2 regions of the Paenibacillus sp. FSL M8-0228 genome follow, and region 1 is predicted to be linked to the other one. Evidence: riboswitches for the same ligand, from Rfam matches in the RefSeq annotation. Region 1 holds a riboswitch; the other holds the start of a gene.
The links. A riboswitch is a leader RNA that binds a small molecule or an ion and turns the genes downstream of it on or off. The one in region 1 is predicted to bind S-adenosylmethionine.

Region 1 (7,427 bases):
GGAATTGGTGAATGTATCTGAGGCGGAGCAGGCAGCTATCTGGTCTGCTTATGAAGAGTTGGGGGATACGTTGCTCAAGCCCGTCATGCTGAAAGTGTATGGGGAAGAAAAGGCAACCGAAACAGGACTGGATCAGATTTATGAGCGTCTGCGTCTGATCCGTATACGGTTTCGTCATCAGCAGGTACCCGGCCGACATGTTGGATAATATAGAACTATTTGGATAAAGATGGGTATTAAAGTATATTCAGGGTCCAACATACTAAAAAGCAGCAGCCAGTTCCTCACAGGACACGGCTGCTGCTTTTTATGACCAAGCTTGAAAATAGAAAAAAGTATCCAATTTGATACTTTTTCCCCTTTTATTTTTAAACCCAGTCTTTCTTACGGAAAATACAGAACATACTGACGCCTAATGCCACCATAATACCAATGACGACAAAATAGCCATAACGTGTATGAAGCTCAGGCATATTATCGAAGTTCATCCCATATATTCCGGTAATGACCGTCAATGGCATAAATACGGTCGTAATTGCTGTAAACACACGCATAATTTCATTGGCACGGTTGGCGATACTGGATTGATAAGCTTCTCGAAGGTTACCCATCAAGTCGCGGTAAGTTTCGAAAGTCTCCGAAATTTTCACAGCATTTTCATAAATGTCGCTAAAATATTTTTGCAATTGATCGTCGATGAGCCGCAAATCCCGCTTGTTCAGGGTATTGATGACTTCTTTTTGCGGGCCCAACACTTTTTTCAGCCACAGAATCTCACTGCGTAAGCCGATGATTTCGTTCAAATGCGACTTTTTCGTATGCATTAGAATATCTTCTTCCAGCTTTTCAATGCGGACCTCAATCCGGTCACCAACCAGAAAATAGTTGTCAACAATTAAGTCGACCAACAGATACATAAAACGGTCAGGCTGGCTGACTTCTTGCTCCCACAGCATAGGCTTGAGGGTACGAAGCTCATTGATTTTCTGCTTGGTCACCGTAATGATAAAATGGCGGCCGAGAAAAATGTTCAAAGCTCGCAAAAATATTTCTTCATCATCAAAACGAATGCTATTTACAACGATAAAATAATGGCTTTCATAAATTTCAATCTTCGGACGCTGTTCTTCTTCACTCAAACAGTCTTCTACTGCAAGATCATGCATGGAAAATAAAGGCTGGAGCACTGCCAAATCATCGACATCGGCATCAATCCAATAAAAACCTTCTGCCGGTGCAGTAAGCGCCATTTCAATTTCTTCGACAGGGGTAAAAACCCCGTTGTTGACCAAACGGATTTTCATATACGTCACTCCTTATGCTCCGCCGTAACGGAAATACGTTTACCTTAAGCATAAGGAATGGACTCAGTTAGCCGGTGCGGGTAAGCGTGCACTCTCATCAAAAGCCGGAGGCTTTTGGAGCATGCAGAGCCTGGCGTCCCGTCTTTCGGCAAGCTGAAGTCATTCCTATGCTGTTGTTCAGGGATCGCCGCCTATTCGGACTCGGGTCGCCTTCCATTCCGGATTCACCTCTCAAATGTTCTTTTTTTAGATTGCCACAGTATCGCAGGAAACACTCAAGTCTGCACTACTGCTCCATATTTTTGCCTAATAGCACTTGTATAGTATAACGCTCGGCCTACGGCCTTTCAAGCGCAAAATCATGGGCAAAATCAACAGTAGTGTCAAGAGCTTCAGCGATAGGAGGGATATGATTTAACCTATGGAAAAGGTAGACAAAATGTGAATGCAGGTTACAAATTTGCAAGTCCCATCTTGACGAAGCCCAGCCGATGCATTAAAGTGAACAACAAGAACTTTGTGAACCCAAAATGAATATAGCGAAATCTTATCAAGAGCAGGTGGAGGGACTAGCCCGATGATACCCGGCAACCGGCGATTTTAATCGCACGGTGCTAATTCTTGCAGGACGCGCGCTTTGTACAAAGCGCGTTGCCCTGACAGATGAGAGAGGCGCATATGGATACAAATATGACCTTTCTCTAACCAGAGAAAGGTCTTTTTATTATATGCCCGGCATCTCAACAAGACGATTTTCGCAAAACTTACCGAACAAGGAGTGAGTTTACATGCCGATTAAAATCCCAGACACATTACCTGCTAAGGAAGTGCTGGAGGGCGAAAATATTTTCGTAATGGATGAAAGCTTGGCTTATCATCAGGATATTCGTCCGTTGCGTATCGCCATTTTGAATTTAATGCCTACAAAGGAAACGACGGAAACCCAACTGTTGCGCCTGGTCGGCAATACGCCGTTGCAAGTGGATGTCACGCTGGTGCATATGAAGTCTCATGTATCCAAAAATACATCGCAAGAATATTTGAACATGTTCTATAAAACGTTTGACGAGATCAAGAACAGTCGTTTTGACGGCATGGTCATTACAGGAGCCCCGGTTGAACAGCTTGAGTTTGAGGATGTGAACTACTGGGAGGAAATCCGGCAAATCTTTGAATGGACGAAAACGAATGTAACTTCGACCATGCATATCTGTTGGGCCTCACAGGCAGGCTTATACCATCATTTCGATGTCCCTAAATATGGGCTCGACTACAAATGCTTCGGTGTATTTCCACACACCGTGATTAAACCTAAAGTAAAATTGTTACGCGGCTTTGATGAACTGTTTTATGCTCCTCATTCCAGGCATACGGAGGTTCGTCGGGAAGATATTGATCATATCGCCGAATTAGAAGTTTTATCCGAATCCGAAGAAGCTGGAGTGTACCTCGTAGCCACGCTTGACGGTAAACAAATTTTTGTAACTGGGCATTCTGAATATGACCCGCTTTCACTGAAATGGGAATACGACCGCGATGTAGCCAAAGGAATGGATATTGAAGTCCCCAAAAATTATTTTCCTAATGATGATCCTGAGCGCACCCCCCCCTCAATTTGGCGGGCGCACGCCAATTTATTATTCTCGAATTGGCTGAACTATTATGTATACCAAGAAACACCTTATGATATCGGGCCCCAGATTTAAAAAAGGAGCATGTAGTTTACCTTTGTAGAGTATCACCTTGCAGTAGCGCAGCAGTATAGTCTTTGACATCCATTTTTGCAGGATTGGTTATAGCACCCACTATGGAAGTTAACAGGAGGATTCATATGAGTGAGAAACAGTGGAAAATCGAAAGTAGATTGGCACAAATCGGTTCAGTAGAAGAGCCAGTAACCGGGGCTGTTAATTACCCGATTTACCAATCTACGGCGTTCCGCCATCCCCGTCTGGGTCAAAGCACAGGATTTGATTACATTCGGACGATCAATCCCACGCGAAAGGTACTGGAAGAGGCTTCTGCTGCACTTGAATCGGGTGATGCAGGCTTTGCATGCAGCTCAGGTATGGCGGCGCTGCAAACGGTATTTGCATTGTTTGGACAGGGAGATCATCTCATAGTATCGCTGGATCTGTATGGCGGGACGTATCGTTTGCTGGAGCGTATTTTGTCTAAATTTGGTGTGACAGCCAGTTATGTGGATACGAACGATCTTGAAGCGCTCGAACAGTCATGTCGACCGAATACCAAAGCTGTATTCATAGAAACGCCTACAAATCCGTTAATGATGATTACTGATATTCGAGCGGTGGCTAAATGGGCATCACAACATCAGTTGCTTACCATTGTAGATAATACGCTGCTAACGCCATATTTCCAGCGGCCATTGGAACTGGGCGCGGATATTGTGGTACATAGCGCAACCAAATATTTGGGCGGACACAACGATGTGCTGGCAGGGTTGATCGTAACCAAAGGCAAAGAGCTATCAGCTGAAATTGCATTCCTGCACAATTCCATAGGGGCAGTGCTTTCCCCAAGCGATTGCTACCAGTTAATGAAGGGCATGAAGACGTTAGCGCTGCGTATGGACCGGCACGAGCATAATGCAACAGTGCTGTCTAACTATTTACTGACGCATCCGGCTGTGGCGGAAGTATTTTATCCAGCTCTAGAAGGCCATCCAGGTCGTGAGATTCAAAATAAACAATCCAGCGGAAATACGGGTATCTTTTCCTTTAAAGTAAAGGATGCTCGTTATGTGGAACCTTTGCTTCGTCACATTAAGCTCATTGCGTTTGCGGAAAGTCTCGGCGGTGTGGAATCGTTAATGACCTATCCCGCTGTGCAGACACATGCGGACATACCAGCAGAAATTCGGGATGCAGTCGGGGTAGATGACAGGCTGTTGCGTTTCTCCGTAGGCATTGAGCATACAGACGACCTAATTGAAGATTTACGTTCGGCGTTGGAAGCGGCACGTCAAGAAGTAGAAGGAGGAGAGCTGCAATGATAGAGGATGCGAGGAGGATCGGGCAGGATCTGAACAAAGAGCGGAAGTTCGCTACCAAGCTGCTGCATTTTGGCTCTGAAATTGACAGCGTTACGGGGGCATCGAGCGTCCCGATCTATCAAGCTTCTACCTTCCACCATCACGATATTTTTAATCCTCCACAGCATGACTATAGCCGTTCAGGTAATCCGACACGACAAGCTTTGGAGGATTATATCGCTTTATTAGAAGGCGGGGCGTGCGGTTTTGCCTTTGCATCAGGTATGGCGGCCATCTCTACTACATTTATGCTCTTGTCTGCTGGAGATCATGTCATTGTTTCCGAGGACGTATATGGAGGAACATATCGACTGCTGACCTCCATTTTGAAACGGATGAATATCGAAACGACCTTCGTCGACATGACGGACCTCAACCTTGTGAAAGATGCGTTGCAGGAGAATACAAGGGCTGTATATATGGAAACTCCGTCCAATCCGACACTCAAAATTACCGATGTGGCAGGAATAACTTCTTGGGCACAGGACAACGGGCTTTTAACGTTATTGGATAATACTTTTATGACACCTTATTATCAACGTCCGATTGAGCAGGGAGTTGATATTGTATTGCACAGTGCGACCAAGTTTCTGGGCGGACACAGCGATGTGCTGGCAGGACTTGCGGTAGCACGTACCGAATCGTTGGGAAGACAAATCAAGCAGCTCCAAAATGGACTGGGTACCGTGTTGGCTCCGCAGGAGTCATGGTTGCTCATGCGCGGTATGAAGACACTGGAGGCTCGTATGGCTCACAGCGAAAAGAGCGCAGCGAAGCTCGCTAACTGGCTGAACGAGCGCAACGACATTGAGGCGGTATACTACCCGGGTCTGGAGAATCATCCAGGGCGTGAAGTTCATGAGCGCCAATCCAGCGGTTATGGTGCAGTGATATCTTTTGATGTGGGTTCTGGTGAGCGTGCAAAAGAAGTCCTCAGTCGCGTACGTATTCCAATTGTAGCGGTGAGTCTGGGAGCTGTGGAAAGCATCTTGTCGTATCCGGCGATGATGTCACATGCGGCTATGCCCCATAGTGTACGATTGGAGCGCGGGATTACGAACGGACTGCTCCGTTTCTCCGTAGGTTTGGAGGATATTGACGACCTGATCAGTGATCTGGATGAGGCGCTGCGCTAGAGCGTTAGCACATCCGCAGCATCTTTGTCGTTTTCACGCTGAGAGCAAATATGTACAGTACTAAACAGCAAGTTTCCAGTATTTCAGGAGGCTTGCTGTTTTCTATAAAATAACATGAACGACAGTGTGAAAAAAGACACTTTTCAGTTCTGTTTTCTTATTTTTTGGCTATATGCAACGTTGAGATAAGCTTGGCAGTTGCCTGTTTTCCTAGGTGAAAAGCAGAAAAAAGCGGGAATAAGTATGGTTGCTTACCTAAAGATATGTTAGTATTATCATTAGGTTTTACTATGCTAAATAGCACAGACAACATACAAGGCTAGTCATGAACATACATTACGGCAGGGTTCGAACGCAGGTTTGTGAAAGCATTCTCGTTCATAAGTCCTGTCGTTCATTTCGTCGCCCTGTGACAGCGAAGGAGGATACACCATGAGTGTAATCGACCATATTTTAGATAAAGCCCTACGCGGCGAACGCCTGAATTTAGAGGATACCGTTGCTTTGTTCGAATCAGACGAGGTAGAAAAAATCGGTCATGCGGCGAATAAAGTCATGAATCGCATGCATCCCGATCCCGTTAAAACCTTCGTTATCGGACGAAATATTAACTATACAAACGTGTGTGACGTATACTGTCGCTTCTGCGCTTTTTATCGTAGACCAGGTTCTGATGAAGGTTATGTTTTGCCGGATGAGGTGATCTTTCAGAAGATCAAGGAAACGCAGGAAGTAGGTGGCACCGAAATTCTAATGCAAGGCGGTGTGAACCCGAATCTGCCGTTCAGTTATTATACCGATTTGCTGAAAGATATCAAGGAGCGTTTTCCCGATATTACGATGCACTCCTTCTCGCCAGCTGAAATTCACAAAATGAAGGAGAAATCTGGTCTTTCTATGGAAGAAACAATCCGCGCCATTCATGAAGCTGGATTGGATTCGCTTCCGGGCGGAGGTGGAGAAATTTTGGATGACCGCACACGCCGCAAAATTAGCCGTCTCAAAGGCTCTTGGCGTGATTGGATGGATGTCATGCAAACGGCTCATAAGGTTGGGATGAACACGACTGCTACGATGGTTATTGGCTTTGGCGAGTTGATGGAGGAGCGTGCGCTGCATTTGTTGCGTGTTCGTGATGCTCAGGACGAATGCATTGAAAACAAATATAATTCTGAAGGATTTTTGGCCTTTATTCCTTGGACCTTCCAGCCAGACAATACCAACCTGAAGAAGGAACGTCAGACGCCGGAGGAATATCTGAAGACCGTTGCGATCAGTCGTCTTGTATTGGATAACATCAAGCATATTCAATCCTCATGGGTAACTATGGGACCTGAAATCGGTAAAAAATCGTTGTACTACGGTTGCGATGATTTTGGTAGCACCATGATTGAGGAAAACGTAGTTTCCGCTGCAGGCGCAACGTATAAGGTTAACATTGAATCCATTTTACAGTTGATCCGCGAGACGGGTCACATTCCGGCACAGCGTAATACCCGTTATGATATTATTCGTACTTTTGACAGTGCCAGCAGTATTGAACATGATTTTATCATGCAGAATTAATATCCGTTAATATAGTGTTCATTACAAAACGCCTATCTGTACTAATCGTTATACATAGATTAGTGCAGATAAGCGTTTTTTGATGTGTTACTTTGCTATGCTTTCCATCGTTTCATATACATGATCTCAGCTTGCGGGTCTGCCATTTGGATGACTGCCTTAAAGCGCTGCAAATCCAACAGATGAACGCTGTAAACGATGACCATTTGTTCTTTTTTATCCTCAGATTCGCTTTTGATCTTGCCCTCTATCTGGGCAGAGCCTTCAACAGGCGTGCTGTGTATACGCAACCTGCGATATATAGCATCCTCGACGGTTGGCTGCTTCTTGCTGACAACACAAACCATACGCGTCAGACCGGTAAAC
Region 2 (7,427 bases), 3.0 Mb from region 1:
ATCAGACGACGGGCATTCACTGGCAAATTCATAAAGGCGGCGGTTTCCATTATCATGAAGCGGAGCTGCGTAATGAGCCGTTGCCTACGACGATTATCATCGGTGGCCCGCCTGCTCTGATTGCGTCTGCCATTGCTCCAGCACCGGAAAACTTGCCTGAGCTGTTGCTGGCTTCGCTTATTATGGGAGGCAAGCTGCCCATGACAGAGGACCCGCTTGGGGGTCATCGGATTCCAGCAGAAGCAGAATTTGCAATCAGCGGTTATGTGCCACCTCATGAACGCCGTCCGGAAGGCCCGTTTGGCGATCATTTTGGATATTATTCATTACAGCATGATTTCCCTGTATTTCATGTCAAACATATGCATCACCGCAAGGATGCCATTTATCCGGCAACTATTGTAGGTAAGCCTCGGCAAGAAGACTACTACCTCGGTGAGTTTTTGCAACGTCTGCTGTCGCCTGCCTATCCGCTTGTGATGCCTTCCGTCAAGTCCCTGTGGGCGTATGCGGAAACGGGCGTACATGCGCTGGCAGCGGCAGTCGTACGTGAAAGCTACTCCCGTGAAGCGCTTGTATCCGGTTTTACCATTTTGGGTCAAGGTCAATTGTCATTGACCAAGTTCCTGATGCTGACAGATCGAGTCATTGATTTATCTGACTTTAACCTGCTGTTAGAAACCATTCTGGAGCGATTTAATCCAGCAAGGGATTTATTTATTTTCAATCACACGTCACACGATACACTCGATTACACAGGCCGCAAGCTGAATCATGGCAGTAAGGCGATCCTGATGGGAATAGGTGAGCCTGTACGTGAATTGCCTCGTGCTTATGAGGGAGGCGATCTGCCGGGCATTCGTGAAATTGAGCCCTATTGCGGAGGGTGCCTCGTTGTGTCCGGCTCTTCCTTTGAGCAGGAGCCTGAACTCGCTGCGCGTGTATTGGAGCGATTAGCTGCGGGTGAGCAAGAGTGGCCGCTCGTTTTCATTGTGGACGATGCCAAGGAAGTCGTTCGCTCTCAAGCCTCGTTCCTGTGGACGGTATTCACTCGCTTTAACCCGGCTACGGATATGTACGCGGACAGCGAAGTGCGTTTGCATCATCTGAACTATAAGCTGCCGATTGTAGTGGATGCGCGTATGAAGCCGGGGTATCCGGATGAGGTGTTACCGCGTGAGGATATTGTTAAGCTTGTAGATCAACGATGGACAAGTTATTTCGCTTGACGCCCTAATTAAACCTAGAGCCGGATTTTATATTTATAAGGAGGCGTAAGCATGATACGCAAGCTACTGGGTGAGCCGCCGCGTGTGAACAAGGGCATCCTGCTAGATGCCATGAATAGCATGTCAGATATGTTGAACCTGCTGGAACGGCAAATTCAGGCTGGTGGAGATCCGACCCACGATTTTCGGAAGGCGGATATTTTGACACGCGGTCTAATGTCATCTCTGGATGAACTGGAGCAGAGCCATCATGCTGCCGCCTTTTTCCGTATGAAAGTGAAAGCCGGATATGCTGAAGATATGAGTGAGGATGAAAAATCCGACTATGCATTGTATGTTTTCTTTTATAAAGATGGGTTTGTGAGGGTATTTTCCATTTTGGATAAGCTGGGCAACTGGCTAAATGATCTGTATGATTTAAAAACAGGGCAGTATAAGGCGCATTATTCGTATTTTACCGTGTTGCGGCAGCTCAAGTATCTCAAAATGCATCCTGTATTGACCGATAATTTAAATGATATCAAGGATACATACAACGATGCCATCAATCGGCTGCGTAAGCGGCGAAATACGGAGATACACTATATGAATACGGAAATGCAGGATGATCTCTGGCAACGACACCGAGCTTTGTATGGAAAAATCCAACTGGAGGATCTCGATCACCATTTGGAAGATTTGCAGCAGGGCTTGGAAATGGTGTGTCGGTCGTTGTCAATCGCCTTTACTTATACTGCGAAACAATGGGAGAACCGGGCAGTACGCCCAAAAATATGATAGAAAATATCCTTTGACAAAGCAATGTAAACTATCTATACTGAAACCTAGTTTCAGAAAAATGCTTGAATTATGTTTTTTTATATAAACTTAACGGACAGCTAAAGCTGGAGTTTAACATATTTTTCTTATCCAGAGAGGTGGAGGGACTGGCCCGATGAAGCCCGGCAACCCGTTTTTTTCCCGGTGTAATACACTGGGAGGGAACATGATGGTGCTAATTCCTACAAAACCGCTAGAGTTATAGCGATTTTGGCAGATGAGAAAAGGATCGCTAGGTGGGGCCCTTTTCATTCTGTGAAAGGGGCTCTTTTTTGTATAAATAAATAGCGATTTTATACAATCCTGAGAGATGACAACTGGTAAAAAGGGTAAGGAAGAAGTGAAGGGGGTCGCAGCACGTTGATAGAGCTTAAGCAGTTAACCAAGCATTATGGCAAAGGCAACCGACGCGTTAATGCGCTGTCTGGGTTGAATCTTTCTATAAAGCGTGGAGAAATATTCGGAGTGATTGGTCACTCCGGAGCGGGGAAAAGTACATTGATCCGCTGTATTAATTTATTGGAACGCCCTACTTCAGGTGAAGTATGGGTAGACGGGGTAAACCTCACTACTGTGAATCAATCCCAGTTACAAATGCAGCGCCGAAAAATCGGAATGATTTTTCAGCATTTTAATTTGTTGTCTTCGGCGACGGTATATGACAATATTGCATTTCCGTTGCGGCTGGTAAACACGCCCAAGCAGAAGTTGGACCAGAAGGTCCGTGAACTGCTGGAACTGGTGGGTCTCGAAGAGCACAGTGGAAAATATCCGTCACAGCTCTCAGGTGGACAGAAACAGCGGGTAGGAATTGCGCGGGCGTTGGCTAGTGATCCTCATGTATTGCTGTGTGACGAAGCGACTTCTGCGCTTGATCCGCAGACGACGGGGTCTATCCTGAAATTGCTGCTGGATATTAATCAGCGATTTAATTTAACCATCGTGCTGATTACACATGAAATGCATGTCATTCAAAGCATCTGTGATAAAGTTGGCGTCATTCATCAGGGTGACATCGTGGAGCAAGGTCCGGTGGCGGAAGTATTTTTGAAGCCACAGCACCAGGTAACCAAGGACTTTATCCAGCGGGAGTCAGAACATCCCGAGGAGTTGCAAGCAGCGATTGCGGCAGCAGGTGGCGGCGAGTCGGCACAGGTGGTGCGTATCTCCTTTTTGGGCAGCAAAACATATGATGCGATTCTGTCGCGTACGGCTCGAAGCACTGGGGTTGATTTTGCGATCTTGCAGGGAACCATATCTACGATTAAAAATGTACCCTATGGTCAGCTAATCGTTCGTTTTGAAGGAAATCATGAGGATATAGAGCATACGCTGCGCGAAGTGTCTGGGCAAGGACTTGATGTGGAGGTGATCGGACAATGAGCGAACTTGATTTTTCACAAGTGAGTTGGGAAGAGCTAGGGAATTCTACTATGGAAACCCTTCAGATGCTCGGTGCATCCGCATTGTTCACCCTCATTATTGGTTTGCCGCTCGGCATATTATTGTTTCTGGCGAGCCGCTCCTCGTTGACTCTGATGAAGGTGATATACATTGTATTATCATTCATCGTTAACATTTTACGTTCCGTGCCATTTATCATTTTGATCGTTGCACTTATTCCTTTTACACGATCGCTGGTAGGTACCTCGACCGGGGTGTTGGGAACCATCCCACCATTGGTTATCGGGGCTGCCCCATTCTTCGCACGTCTTGTCGAAACGTCTCTGCGTGAAGTGGACAAGGGTGTCATTGAAGCCGCACAAGCAATGGGGGCCTCGACAGGACAAATTATCCGGCGTGTGCTGTTACGTGAGGCACTTCCGGGACTGCTAGCCGCATTAACCATTACCGTCGTTACACTCGTATCCTACACGGCAATGTCCGGGATGATCGGGGGCGGTGGACTGGGTACACTGGCTATCAACTACGGCTATTATCGTTATGAAACGGCTGTAATGATCGTTGCGGTCGTGCTGATGGTCGTATTGGTTCAATTGCTGCAAATGGCGGGAGACCGTCTCGTGCGGCATTATACTCGAAAATAGGGAAAACATATAGATATCCTTATTGATCAGGACGTCTGCTCCTGAATATTACAAATTATTGGAGGGGTAATAACATGAAGAAATGGGTATTGGCTGTATTAAGCTTGACATTAATTGCGGTGCTGGCTGCTTGCGGCACAAAGAGCACAACATCGGATACAAACAATGCGGCCGAAAATACAGGCGGATCACCACGTGAAGTGGAGCTGAAAGTTGGAGCTTCTCCTGTGCCGCATGCGGAAATTTTGGAAGCAATCAAACCTCAGTTGGAAAAAGAAGGGGTTCGTCTCCAAGTCGTTCAGTTTAACGACTATGTACAGCCGAACGTTCAATTGTTTGACAAGCAGTTGGATGCTAACTTCTATCAACATGTACCTTACTTGAATGTTATGAACAAAGAGCGCAAAATGAATTTGGTTTCTGTGGGCGCGGTTCACCTGGAGCCTTTCGGCATCTACTCCCAAAAATATAAAAAGCTTGATGAACTCCCAGATGGCGCAACGGTAGCCATTCCGAACGATGCAACAAACGGAGGCCGTGCATTGTTGTTGTTGGAAAAACAAGGTCTGATCAAGCTGAAAGACGCAAGCAACATTGAAGCTACGGTAAAAGATATTACTGAAAATAAGAAAAACCTGAAATTCAAGGAGCTGGAAGCGGCTATGCTGCCACGTCAGTTGCCTGAAGTGGACATTGCGTTGATCAACACGAACTACGCTCTGGAAGCTAAGCTGAACCCGACGAAGGATGCACTGGCACTGGAAGATAAAGATTCTCCATATGCTAACGTTCTGGTAGCTCGTCCTGATAATAAAGATTCTGAAGCGATTCAGAAGCTGCTTAAAGCTTTGCAATCCCCAGAAACTAAAAAATTCATTGAAGATAAATACCAAGGCGCAATTATCCCGGCATTTTAAGTAGGGAACGAGAACACATTGCACGCAAACCCCAGATTCTCTTGAACAAGAGGACTGGGGTTTCTTTTGGATAGAGTTGTAGGGGAAGCTTAAATATTTTATACTTGGGGGTGACCGTTCTCTGTGAACAGGAGGAAAATTGTTGAGAGATAAAGTCGCATTCATAACGGGTAGTGCCAAAGGTTTAGGTAAAACGACCGCTCTGCGTCTGGCGAATGAAGGCTGTAATATTGCGCTGAATTATGTGCATAGCCAAGCAGAAGCCGAAGCGCTTAAGCGGGTGATTGAGTCTAAGGGAGTACGCTGCCTGTCTTTACAAGGGGATATCACTGTTCAGAAAGATATCACGAGGCTGATTGGTGAAGTCCAGGATCGGCTAGGCGGAGTCGATATTATGGTGAACAATGCTGGACCGTTCATCCGGGAACGCCGCCTGTTTGCGGATTACAGTGTAGCTGAGATTCATACCATGATACAAGGGAATCTGGTCGGTACCATGTTGCTGGATCATTTGGTATTGCCTCACATGCGTAGCCAGCAATGGGGACGTATTATTCATTTTGGCTTTGGTCATGCTGGAGAAGCGAGGGCTTGGCCGCATCGCGCCGTCTACGCAGCCGCCAAGGTGGGGCTGGTGTCTTTTACGAAGTCACTGGCTGTAGAGGAGGCTCCTTATGGCATCACGGTCAATATGATCTGTCCAGGGGATATTCGAGGAGCAAATAAGGAAATGTCAATCGCCGATGTCATCGGCATGCAGGATAAAGAGACACCGCGTGGGCGTCCGGGGAGCGGAGAGGACATTGCGCGAGTGATCGCCTATTTGTGTGAGGAGCATTCGGATTTTATAACAGGCAATATTATGGATGTATCGGGAGGATTGGACCCCATTCGGCCAACCATATAAGCTTGAGTGATCCCTCAGACGCTGTAACACAAAAAAGAGTCTTGAGCTTCGTTACCGAAGTCAAGACTCTCATGATCATTATGCATCAAGCATTAAAATACTTGTACCACTTCTTGGACGCCGTCGACTTCTTCGAGAAGAGCGCGTTCAATCCCTGCTTTCAGCGTGATTGTGGAACTTGGGCAACTGCCGCAAGCACCTACCAGCTTCAGCTTAACGATGCCGTCTTCAACGTCAACCAGCTCAACGTCGCCGCCATCGCGTTGCAGGAACGGACGGAGCTTATCCAGTACATCTGCTACTTCATCATACATTTGAACGCTTTGTGTTTCGCTCATTAGAATTCAACTCCTTTCCTATACCTTTATTATTATATTACAAAGCGGGCCAAATTAAAATGCCCGTCATCCAAAGCAGGTGAAAAAATGTTAAGACCTATTATTGAGTTTTGCACCAGTAATATGCATTGGGGCACTGATGAAATCATGTCCAAGCTGGAACAGAATCCAGATTATGATGTGATTGAATACGGCTGCCTAAGCAATTGCGGTCAGTGTAACGCGGAACCCTATGCGATGGTCAATGGTGAGATTGTATCCGCAGATTCAGCAGAGCTTCTGTACGAAGTGATTATGAACAAAATTAAGGAAGCTGAAGCATGGGATAACCTAGACTTGGATTGAAATATAATGCTCTGTTAGCCCATACACGCAATATACAAAGAAGACCTGCTTTGGGAGCGGGTCTTCTTTGTTTGTTTAGCATGATCAGCCAAAATGGCGTTTGGACTTCCAGAGCACACCGCTTTTAAGCAGGCGTGGTACACGGCCGCGCAATGAAGTGCTGCCCATAAAGCCATAGCCGAACCCGGCCTTCTTGCCAAGTGCGCCTAATGTACCGCGCAGCTTTAAAGGATGCGGGTGAGGCGTTTGACCTTTCCATAGATCACGTACAATATGTGCGATTTGTTCCCCTTGCACCTCTGCTGCCTGAGCGCTTGGAGAGTAGGGAAGGCTCGCACAGTCTCCGACCACATATACCTCTGGATGATCTGGTATTTGGTAGTAATCGTTGAGCACGATACGACCCTGAGGGTCTTTAGGGACAGCTAAATCCTGCACGATTTTTACTGGCTGAATCCCGGCCGTCCATACCACTGCATCCGTTACAATTTGCTCGTCACGGTTATAAATAGCCCCCGGCTCAATACGAGAAACCGCAACATGGTTCAGGGCATTAACCTGATGCTCCTTGAACCAAGCATGTACATAGGCAGACAAACGTTGCGGGAATGCTGACAGCACCCGCTCGCCCCGATCCATAATGGTAATATTCAAATCCGTGCGGCTTTCACGTAACTCCGCTGCAATCTCAACACCGCTAAGACCGCCGCCTACAATATGGACATGTCCATATGGCTTGATTTCGTTCAAGCGCAGATAGGTTTGGCGGGTATGGTTAAACGACTGGATCGTACAGCTGTGTTCTTCAGCCCCCGGTGTATTGT

Region 2: another riboswitch for S-adenosylmethionine. It lies ahead of MKY98_RS21130 (methionine ABC transporter ATP-binding protein); the one in region 1 lies ahead of metA (homoserine O-acetyltransferase MetA).

What each region holds. Positions count from the first base shown of each region.
Region 1 is NZ_JBBOXA010000001.1:1,658,011-1,665,437, forward strand. Features, by position in the region: gene MKY98_RS07615 (HRDC domain-containing protein) at 1-208, shown strand, start outside; gene corA (magnesium/cobalt transporter CorA) at 369-1,304, opposite strand; SAM riboswitch class I at 1,849-1,974, shown strand; gene metA (homoserine O-acetyltransferase MetA) at 2,093-3,010, shown strand; gene MKY98_RS07630 (PLP-dependent transferase) at 3,136-4,320, shown strand; gene MKY98_RS07635 (aminotransferase class I/II-fold pyridoxal phosphate-dependent enzyme) at 4,317-5,495, shown strand; gene mqnC (cyclic dehypoxanthinyl futalosine synthase) at 5,928-7,061, shown strand; gene MKY98_RS07645 (YitT family protein) at 7,157-7,427, opposite strand, start outside.
Region 2 is NZ_JBBOXA010000001.1:4,669,089-4,676,515, reverse strand. Features, by position in the region: gene MKY98_RS21140 (UbiD family decarboxylase) at 1-1,229, shown strand, start outside; gene MKY98_RS21135 (Cthe_2314 family HEPN domain-containing protein) at 1,281-2,006, shown strand; SAM riboswitch class I at 2,132-2,272, shown strand; gene MKY98_RS21130 (methionine ABC transporter ATP-binding protein) at 2,409-3,431, shown strand; gene MKY98_RS21125 (methionine ABC transporter permease) at 3,428-4,096, shown strand; gene MKY98_RS21120 (MetQ/NlpA family ABC transporter substrate-binding protein) at 4,171-5,013, shown strand; gene MKY98_RS21115 (SDR family oxidoreductase) at 5,156-5,920, shown strand; gene MKY98_RS21110 (NifU family protein) at 6,013-6,258, opposite strand; gene MKY98_RS21105 (YuzB family protein) at 6,346-6,603, shown strand; gene MKY98_RS21100 (NAD(P)/FAD-dependent oxidoreductase) at 6,688-7,427, opposite strand, start outside.